3 regions of the Blautia caccae genome follow, and region 3 is predicted to be linked to each of the others. Evidence: riboswitches for the same ligand, from Rfam matches in the RefSeq annotation. Region 3 holds a riboswitch; each other region holds the start of a gene.
The links. Region 3 has a riboswitch for thiamine pyrophosphate ahead of thiC (phosphomethylpyrimidine synthase ThiC). Riboswitches for the same ligand answer to the same signal wherever they lie in the genome.
Positions count from the first base shown of each region.

Region 1: it holds a riboswitch for thiamine pyrophosphate, as region 3 does, so the genes downstream of both, thiM (hydroxyethylthiazole kinase) here and thiC (phosphomethylpyrimidine synthase ThiC) in region 3, are expected to answer to the same signal.
Region 2: it holds a riboswitch for thiamine pyrophosphate, as region 3 does, so the genes downstream of both, WMO65_RS14400 (thiamine-binding protein) here and thiC (phosphomethylpyrimidine synthase ThiC) in region 3, are expected to answer to the same signal.

Region 1 covers NZ_JBBMFP010000009.1:134,206-137,514, forward strand. The annotation lists gene WMO65_RS11895 (HAD family hydrolase) at 1-416, opposite strand, end outside; gene thiE (thiamine phosphate synthase) at 413-1,072, opposite strand; gene thiM (hydroxyethylthiazole kinase) at 1,059-1,883, opposite strand; TPP riboswitch at 1,950-2,057, opposite strand; gene WMO65_RS11910 (ATP-binding cassette domain-containing protein) at 2,113-3,309, opposite strand, start outside.
Region 2 covers NZ_JBBMFP010000012.1:63,198-66,506, reverse strand. The annotation lists gene WMO65_RS14410 (hybrid sensor histidine kinase/response regulator) at 1-25, shown strand, start outside; gene WMO65_RS14405 (ABC transporter substrate-binding protein) at 9-1,313, shown strand; TPP riboswitch at 1,352-1,464, shown strand; gene WMO65_RS14400 (thiamine-binding protein) at 1,587-1,883, shown strand; gene WMO65_RS14395 (ABC transporter permease) at 1,852-2,616, shown strand; gene WMO65_RS14390 (ABC transporter substrate-binding protein) at 2,642-3,309, shown strand, end outside.
Region 3 covers NZ_JBBMFP010000008.1:209,196-212,504, reverse strand. The annotation lists gene thiF (sulfur carrier protein ThiS adenylyltransferase ThiF) at 1-454, opposite strand, end outside; gene thiS (sulfur carrier protein ThiS) at 456-653, opposite strand; gene thiC (phosphomethylpyrimidine synthase ThiC) at 724-2,031, opposite strand; TPP riboswitch at 2,125-2,233, opposite strand; gene WMO65_RS11085 (glycoside hydrolase family 31 protein) at 2,305-3,309, opposite strand, start outside.

The DNA of each region.
Region 1 (3,309 bases), on a different contig from region 3:
GCCTCTGTACAGGTGAGAAGGCCGGTAAAATATCCATCAATCCCATTATTTTTAAGAGCTGCCTCGATCAGAGGTCTGTCCGTAGATGTGGCAATGCACATTCTGACATTACGGCTCTTTAAATCCTCCAGTACCTGCAGAACGCCCGGTTTTATCCGAATCACTTTTTCATAACAGTCATATATCATCCTGTTGAATTCGTCAATGATCTCATCGCGTTCCAGGCGGATCCCGTAACTGCTGCGGAAATACTCTGCGGATTCCTCCATGGTCATGGTCTCCAGCTGCTCCTTCGTATCCTCCCCGGGTCTGATTCCTTTCCGCCTCAGATAGATTTCCCCTGCCCGGTCCCACAGCCCCATAGAGTCGAACAGCGTACCGTCCGCATCGAAGACAGCCCCTTTTATTTCTCTCATTTTTCTGTCATCTCCTTCGCCAGAGCCAGCAGCTCCTCACAGGCTTTTCTGATATCCGGCTGTCCGTAGATACCGGATATGACAGACACTCCGGCGGCACCGCTTCCGGCAAGCTGCATCAAATTCTCTTTCTTGATCCCTCCGATAGCCACAACGGGAATGGATACAGCCCGGCAGATTTCCTGCAGTGTTTCCCGGGATATCACATCTGCATCCTCTTTTGTAGAGGTAGAAAATACCGCGCCGACTCCCAGATAATCCGCGCCCATTTTTTCAGCCTGCAAAGCCTGCTCCACGGTTCTTGCAGAGACGCCTATGATCTTGTCAGGGCCCAGTTTTTCCCTGGCGCTTCCCGCCTCCATATCGCTTTGTCCCACATGTACCCCGTCCGCGTCCACAGCCAGCGCAATACCCACATTGTCATTGATAATAAAGGGCACGCGGTAGCTGGCCGCCAGCGCCTTCATGTCCTTTGCCTCGCGCAGGAACTCATCATCCGGCATATCCTTTTCCCTGAGCTGCAGAAGCGTGATACCTCCGTCCAGGGACGCCTTAACCTGTTCGTAAAGTGTCATTTCCCCCACCCAGGACCGGTCCGTAATGGCATACAAAAGCAGGGCACGCCTCACCAACTCTCTCTTCTCAACGCAATTCATATTTTGCTCCTCTCTCCAGCTCCCGGCCGGTCAGTTTATATACTTCATCGATCAGGTGATTCCTGCAGCCTGCGTTGCCGCTGTTCTCCTCTGCCATTTTCTCATATGCCTTCTCCCCGCACAGGCCCATGGTGATGACAGCAGCAGCCACGGCCTCCAGCTTTCTGTCAGGATTGGCAGCCAGATAGGCTGCGGTGAGGGAGCTTAACATACATCCGCAGCCAGTGATCTTTGCCATGACGGGATGCCCGTTTCTGATTATGTATGTGTTTTTTGTATCTGTCACAATATCCACTGCGCCGCTTATGGCGATCACAGCTCCTGTCCTTCCTGAAAAGTCTCTGGCCAGCGCTATGGTCTTTTCCAGATTCTCCTCTGTCACAGCATCCGCTGCGTCGGCATCCACACCTTTGGAGCTGCTTCTGCCTCCGGAAATGGTCTTGATCTCAGATATATTTCCCCGGATGGCAGTAAATGGAATCTCCCTGAGCAGCTCTTCTGCTGTCTCCCGGCGGTATGTGGATGCGCCGGCTCCCACAGGGTCAAGCACAATGGGGCGGCCAAAACCCGCAGCACTTTTTCCGGCCAGAAGCATGGCTTTTACAGAGCGCGGATGGAGAGTTCCCATATTGATATTTAAGCCGTCGCAGAGACGCCCCATTTCCTCTGCTTCCTCCTCCCCGTCCGACATCGTCGGGGAAGCGCCGCAGGCCAATGTAATATTGGCGCAGTCATTTGCAGTTACATAATTGGTGATGTTCTGAATCAGAGGCGATCTTTCTCTGACATTTTCCAGTATTTCTCCCAGCATTTCTGTTCTCCTCTCTGCATCCTGACAGGGCCGCCGAACACAAAAAGGGAGACGCCAACACGTCTCCCGGAATCGTCCTTCTCTCCCTACGCTGGCATTACCCATATCAGGTTAAAGGGTCGAAGTTGATTACTTCCTCTCAGCCTGCCGCTACAGACTCCCCTGATGAATTAACTGACTATAAGAATACCACACCTGCCTGTATCTGTCAAATACTCCCTGTCTATCCTCATTTCTTCTCCAGCCCTCTGTCTGTGAGTTCATAGATGGTATCGCACACCTCCTCCATATATTTCCTGTCATGGGAGATACTGATGACTGCCCCCTCAAAATCAGCCAGCAGTTTTCGGATGACCGGCCCGGAGAGCGGTGAAAAGTTTCTGGTCGGCTCATCCAGAAGGAGCACATTGCTGCCGTCCAGGCTCATTTTCAGAAAGAACAGCTTTGCCTTCTGTCCGCCGGAAAGCTGGGAGATGCAGTGGTCCATCTCATCCGCCGTGTATTTCATACTGCCCAGATAGGTGCGTATCCTGCTGATTTCTTCTTTGTCACCCGTCTTCTCAAGAAATTCCGGCGGCGTCCTGCTGCCGTCCATTTTTTCCTCATAGTTCTGCGGCATATAAGCGGCCCGGATATCGGTACGCCCCTCCATGGTTGCAGCAATTTTTTTAAGCAGTGTTGTCTTTCCCGTACCGTTTGCCCCGGTAATGCAGATTTTTTCCGGTCCTTTTACAGTCAGATGAATCTGTGTTGAGAGCAGCCTGTCTCCAACCGCGAGTCTGTCGAGAGAATACTCCAGCACTGTCTTACCGTTTGGAATGGAGGTGCCCTTTTGAAAACGGATAAAAATAGCATCCTCTGTCTCGGGTATCTCCGTCCTGTCCTCCGCCTCCCTCTGATACCGGCGTTCCATGGCTTTTACCGCATGCATTTTCTTTTTCAAAAGCTTGCCTCCGTGAGGATTCTGCCGGCTGATATTTCTCTGGTCACTCTCCACTTTCTGCTGGATCCTGCGGAACCGTTCCTCCTGTTTTTCAGCTTCCTCCCGCTCTTTTCTTGCGATGCGTTCCTGATTGGTGAGCCCTCTTGCCCTGTTTTCCATATACGTTTTGTAGTCCATCTTTGCCACCGTGTACCTGGGCTTTGTCTTTCTGTTGATCTGCTCCAGATGAATGATGACATTGGCTGTGCGCTCGATCAATGTCTCATCATGGGAGATATAGAGGATGGGAATATGACTGCTGTTCATAAACTGTTCCATCCACTCCAAAGTCCTGATATCAATGTCATTGGACGGCTCATCCAGCAGAAGGATATGGGGATTTCCCATGAGGATTCCCGCCATCTGCAGCTTGATTTTCTCTCCGCCGGAGAGCTCTCCCATCTTCTGCTGGGAATAGTAAATATCCGCCGGTATTCCAAGCTC
Region 2 (3,309 bases), on a different contig from region 3:
TGGAAAAAATGAAGAGAAGATATAGAAGGTTAACGGCAGCGGCACTTGCATGTATGCTTTTATGCAGCGGCTGTTCCGGAGAGAAGGAAGAGCCGGAAGTATACATTGATAAAAATGAGCCGGATGTTGTGATCACCCTCTTTACCCAGGGGGAAAACATATCAGAGATTATAAATAAGTGCTGTTCTGATGTGATCAATCCAAAAACAAAGGGCAATATTATCCTGTACAGTGATTTCGCGGATTTCTATGCAGAGGAAGGGCTTTCTTACCGGGAACTTCTGCTGAAGCGCATGGAAAGCGGACAGGCGGATGACCTGTATATCATACCGGCGGAGGATGTGCTGGAGTTTGACCAGAAAGGTTTTATCTATGATTTATCCGGTCTTGACTGTATCAGCAGCCTTTCTGAGGATGCCCTCCGGCAGAGTACATATAAGGGGAAGGTGTTTTCTGTCCCTCTGTCCTATACCGGTTTTGGCCTGATCTGGAATGTGGATATGCTCCATCAGTATCAGCTGGAGATTCCGGAGACACTGGACGAGTTCTGGAACGTCTGTGATGTATTAAAGCAGAACGGCATCCTTCCCTACGGGGCCAATAAGGATTTTGGACTGAGTGTTCCTGCCATGTGTGCGGGACTGGGGCCGCTGTATCAGAATCCTGAGAGTGAGGCGCTTACTGCCGCTCTTGCAAAGGGGGAAACGCCTGTCAGTACCTATATGCGGGACGGCTTTGCTTTTCTGCAGACCATGATCGACAGGGAATATCTGGATGTGGAACGCTCCTTGGAGACACTGCCGGGCAGTGACGAGGAGGCCGCCTTTTTCGCTGAGGGAAAATGCGCGTTTATCAGTTCTCTCTGCCGCGCGGCAGCGTTTGCCAGGGACTACCCGTTTGCAGCCGAGATGACCGCGCTGCCGGTGCTGAAGGAAGGTCCCGTCTGTGTTGTGGGTGCGGACCAGAGGCTGGCTGTCAATCCCAATACAGAGCATCTTGGCGAGGCGCTTGCCATCCTGGAAAACCTGTGTACCACAGATACGCTCAATGCATTTGCAGGGGAGCTGGGGAAGGTATCCTCAGCACGCGGAAATGAGGCCACCACGCTGCCCCAGGCTGAGAAGTTTGTATCCTGTCTGGCATCCGGAGGCCAGATTCCCAATCAGGATTTCACGCTCCCGTTTAATACCTGGAATACCATCAAGGAACTCTGCGTAGAGCTCTGTGAGGGGGCGGACGTAGAGACCGTGTGCAGGGAGTATGATGAGAGACAGAAAGAGGAAATTGCGCTGTACGGCGATAAAGATATATGAGATTGACTTGACAATCAATTTACAATGAAGTAAACTTGAGAAGACAACAGGGGAGCTGGAGAGAAGTCCGGCTGAGAGTAAAACCGTAATCGTTTTTCACCCTTAACCTGATCCGGGTAATGCCGGCGTAGGGAGCATAAGAGAGGCACCATAGACCGGTGCGCATTTGTTCTGAAAAACAGCTCCTGTTCGGGTAAAACCTGTCGGGGGCTTTTTCTTTTGCACAGATTCCCCGGCAGAAAACGATGATAAATTTCTAAGGAGGAAAAGAAAATGAACGCAAGCGTAGCAATCCAGACACTGCCGGAGACAGCAAATGACGAGGAACTGATCCGTATAGTCGATGAGGTCATTGACTATATTAAGAGTACGGGGCTGAACTATTATGTAGGGCCTTTTGAGACAGCCATTGAGGGTGACTATGATGAACTTATGGATATTGTAAAAGAATGCCAGCACATCGCTGTCCGTGCAGGCGCACCTTCTGTTGCGGCCTATATTAAAGTGTCCTATAAGCCAGAAGGAGATGTGCTGACCATTGAGAAAAAAGTTACAAAGCACCACCAGTAAGCTATGGGCATCTGCAGCCCTGGCCGCCATTCTGGTCATCTGGCAGGCTGTCTCCATGGCAGGCCTGGTCCCGGGGTATATGCTGCCCTCGCCGGTACAGGTGGTGAGGGCGTTTATCAGTGAATTTCCCCTGCTCATGGAGAATTCTAGGGTGACGCTTTTGGAGGCGGCTGCAGGGCTTTTCTGCGGTGTGGTTTTCGGGTTTGTCATGGCAGTTCTTATGGACCGCTTTGACAAGCTTTACAAGGCGTTTTATCCGCTGATCGTTATTACACAGACCGTGCCTACCGTAGCCATCGCGCCTCTTTTGGTGCTGTGGTTCGGATATGAGATGCTGCCAAAGGTCATTCTGATCGTGATCGTGACCTTTTTCCCTATCACCATTGGGCTTTTGGAAGGATTCCGCTCCGCAGACAAGGATATGATGAACCTTTTACGAAGCATGGGGGCCGGCAGGCTTCAGATCTTCCGATATATCAAGATGCCGGGGGCCATGGGCCGGTTTTATGCAAGCCTGCGCATATCTGCCTCCTACTCCGTGGTGGGAGCGGTTATCTCTGAGTGGCTGGGCGGTTTTTCCGGCCTCGGTGTGTATATGACACGTGTGAAAAAGGCGTTTGCCTTTGACAAAATGTTTGCAGTTATTTTTCTCATATCCATTATCAGCCTTCTTCTCATGAAGCTGGTGGATATTCTGCAGAAAAAAAGCATGCCCTGGGAACGGGCAAAATAAGACAGAACAGAGAGGACAATGGAGGATGAAAAAGAAGATTCTGGCGGCTGTCCTGACAGCCTGTATGCTCACATCTGTGGCGGCGTGCGGCAGCAGCAGTGACGGCGGGAAGAAGGACAGCGGGTCCGAAGATTTGGAGAAGATCACTTTCGTGCTGGACTGGACCCCCAATACAAACCATACAGGTCTTTACGTGGCGAAAGAGAAGGGATATTTTGAGAAGGAGGGACTGGATGTAGAGATTGTACAGCCACCGGAGGACGGCGCGGACGCTCTTGTGGCATCGGGAAAAGCCCAGTTTGGTGTCTCTTTCCAGGACAGCATGGCACCGGGTGTGGCAGGTGACAACGCACTGCCAAATACAGCGGTAGCAGCCCTGATCCAGCACAATACATCCGGCATTATCTCCAGAAAAGGGGAGGGGATGGAGCGCCCCAAAGGTCTGGAAGGAAAGAAATACGCCACCTGGGATGCCCCCATTGAGAAAGCCATGATGCAGAATGTGGTGGAAAAAGACGGCGGGGATTTCTCTAAAGTGGAACTGATCCCAAGTACGGTCACAGACGAGGTCTCCGCGCTGAAATCAAAATCCGTGGATGCCATCTGGATTTTCTATGCGTGGGCAGGAGTTGCCACAGAGGTAGCAGATCTGGAGACGGATTACTTTGCCTTTAAGGATATCAATCCTGTATT
Region 3 (3,309 bases):
ATACAATGAAAGTATCCGGACGGTGTTCCAGCAGATAGTTGACCAGCATGGCCTTATTTTCTGCCCGGTCAAATGCTTCACAGATGATCTTGTCATCCCTAAACAGGCGGTCTATATTGTTCTCTGTTACCTTAACTGTGTCGGTGCGGACTGAGATGTAAGGGTTGATCTCTGAGATCTCTTCTTTCAGCGCTTCTGTTTTATACCTGCCTAAATGCTTCATCCTGTAAATCTGCCGGTTCAAATTGCTGGGCTCCACCCGGTCAAAATCGATCAGGTGAAGACTTCCGATGCCGGTACGCGCCAGCATTACAGCCACATGGGAGCCCAGACCGCCGAGGCCGGCAATGGCGGCACCGGCATTCCGGAGTTTCCGGTGTATGGGGAGGGTATGGCGTTCTATAAGAACTTCCTCGATTTCGTCTTTGGACAGGATCGTATGTCTTTCTTCCAAATCAGCCGCCTCCTACAAAGCTGACAATCTCATAGGTATCTCCATCCTGAACGATGGTGTCAGCGTAACGGTTTTTGGAAAGAATATCACCGTTTCTCTCCACAGCGATGCGCTGCAGGGAATAACCCCGTTCCACTAGGAGGGTTTCCACTGTACAGGGGGCAGTAAGCTGAATGGCATTTCCGTTGATTGTTATCATTTGATATACCTCTTTATGTATGTGCTGTGTGACTGCTTAACAGGTCTTCGTATTTGCAGTGCTGCTTTTATCATTCGTCATAGATGCTGACAATCTCACCTTCCAGGATACGGTTCATGTTCCTGACTGCGCAGAAATTACCGCACATGCTGCAGGTGTCCTCCTTTTCAGGCTTTGCCTCTGCCCGGTAGCGCCCGGCTTTTTCCGGGTCCAGACAGAGACGGAACATTTCTTCCCAGTCCAGTTTCTTGCGGGCTGTACTCATTTTATTGTCCCAGTCGGCAGCGCCTTTTACACCTTTAGCAATATCTGCGGCATGTGCTGCGATGCGGGAAGCGATAATACCTTCCTTTACGTCCTCCAGATTGGGCAGACGCAGGTGTTCCGCCGGGGTCACATAGCACAGGAAGGAAGCGCCGTAGGTGGCTGCAATGGCACCGCCGATGGCAGCGGTAATGTGGTCGTATCCAGGGGCAATGTCTGTCACCAGGGGACCCAGCACATAGAAGGGGGCACCCTGACAGAGTGTCTGCTGAATCTTCATATTGGCCTCAATCTGGTCAAGGGGCATGTGTCCGGGGCCTTCCACCATAACCTGTACATCCTTTTCCCAGGCGCGTTTTGTCAGCTCACCCAGAGTGATCAGCTCCTCGATCTGGGAAATATCAGAGGCATCCTGAATGCATCCGGGGCGGCAGGCGTCTCCAAGGCTCATGGTAATGTCGTATTCCCGGCAGATATCCAGAATCTCATCATAATGTTCGTAGAAGGGGTTTTCCTGGCCTGTCATTTCCATCCAGGCAAAGATAATGGAGCCCCCGCGGGAAACGATATTGGTCAGACGTTTGTTTCGTTTGAATTTTCCGGCAGTCTCTTTGTTGATGCCGCAGTGGATGGTCATGAAGTCCACCCCGTCCTCGGCGTGCATGCGGACAATGTCAAGCCACTGCCGGGAAGTGATCTCTTTCAGGGGTTTGTGATAGTAGACTACAGCGTCATAGATGGGGACGGTTCCGATGATGGCAGGGCATTCTTTTGTCAGGCGTCTGCGGAAGGTGCGGGTATCCCCGTAGGAGCTCAGATCCATAATAGATTCAGCACCCATTTTTACCGCGTTGTTGACTTTTTCAATTTCCATGTCCATGTCTTTGCAGTCCCTGGAAATGCCCAGATTTACATTGATCTTCGTTCTGAGCATGGAACCAATGGCGTTTGGCTCCAGAGAGGTGTGTTTTTTGTTGCAGGGAATGATGACCTGGCCTTTGGCCATGAGAGCCATGAGTTCTCTGACATCCATCTGTTCTTTTTTGGCTGCCGATTCCATCTCTTTTGTGATAATGCCTTTTCTGGCAGCGTCCATCTGTGTTGTGTACTGCATGTAAATCTCCTTTCTGTGTGACACGGAAATGCCCGGAAGGAGATAGAAGAGGTGAAAAAAATGCACCCCTGATGGGGTGCACCAAATATTACATAAACTTCTGGTTCGCTTCCTACGCCGGCATTATCCGTATCAGGTTCTCAGGGTCGAAATCCGTTCGTATTTCCTCTCAGCCGACGCGTCAGCTCCCCTTGCGTATTCAATTGTTTTCAGGTATTTTTCCTGCCATAATCATATAGCGGCTGGAGAAAATTGTCAACACTGAATTTTATATTATATATTTTTGATCAGATATTCCTGTCTGCCATCCCGCAGAAATACAGGAAGGGTATCCATGGAAGCTTCCGCTTCGATCCACTGTCCGCCTTCCAGAATTTCACCTGTATGGGCATTGGTCCAGGTGCTGCCCTCAGGCAGATAGACCTTCCGCCTGAAGGCGTGGGGTTCCACAATAGGAGCCGCCAGAATGTCCGGGCCGTACATGTACTGGGTATCCAGTTCCCAGGTGTTTAAATCCTCCGGGAATTCATAGAACATGGTACGCATAACCGGAGCGCCTGTCTCGTGTGCCTCAGCCATAAGGCTTCTGGTATAATCCCGCATCATTTCACGGATCTCAATGAATTTCTTCATGATCTGGTAATTTTCTTCCCCATAACTCCAAATCTCATTGTCTGCGCCGGTTCCCTCAGTCTCCTCTCCGTCTGCTTTGTAGAGCGGTGTGCGCGGGAGGCGGTTGCCGTGAAGGCGCATAACAGGGCAGAAGGCGCCGAACTGGAACCAGCGGATCAGCAGTTCCTGGAAGTCCTTGTCATAAATGTTGCCGCCGTGGAAGCCGCCGATATCTGTTGTCCACCAGGGGATTCCGGAGAGCCCCATCTGCAGGCCGGCCACGATCTGGTTGCGGAAATCCTGATAGGTGGAGTGGATATCGCCGGACCAGATCAGGGCACCGTACTGCTGGCTTCCTGCCCATGCACAGCGCACCAGGTTCAGAACGTCCTCCTGGCCGGCTGCTTTCTGGCCTTCATAGAAGCCGCGGGCGTATTCTCTGGGGTAAATGTTTCCCTGCTGCATGACGCTTCCGGCATAGTAACGGTAGTTTTCGTAATCATAGGTGGTATATTCCGGTTCCGCTTCATCCAGCCAGAAGAGTTTGATTCCGTTTTCCCTGTAATTCTTTCTGCATTTCTCCCAGACATATTCTCTGGCCTCAGGGTTGGTGGCATCATAGAATACATTGTTGCCCTGGAAATCCATCTGGACGTTCAGGCCGTG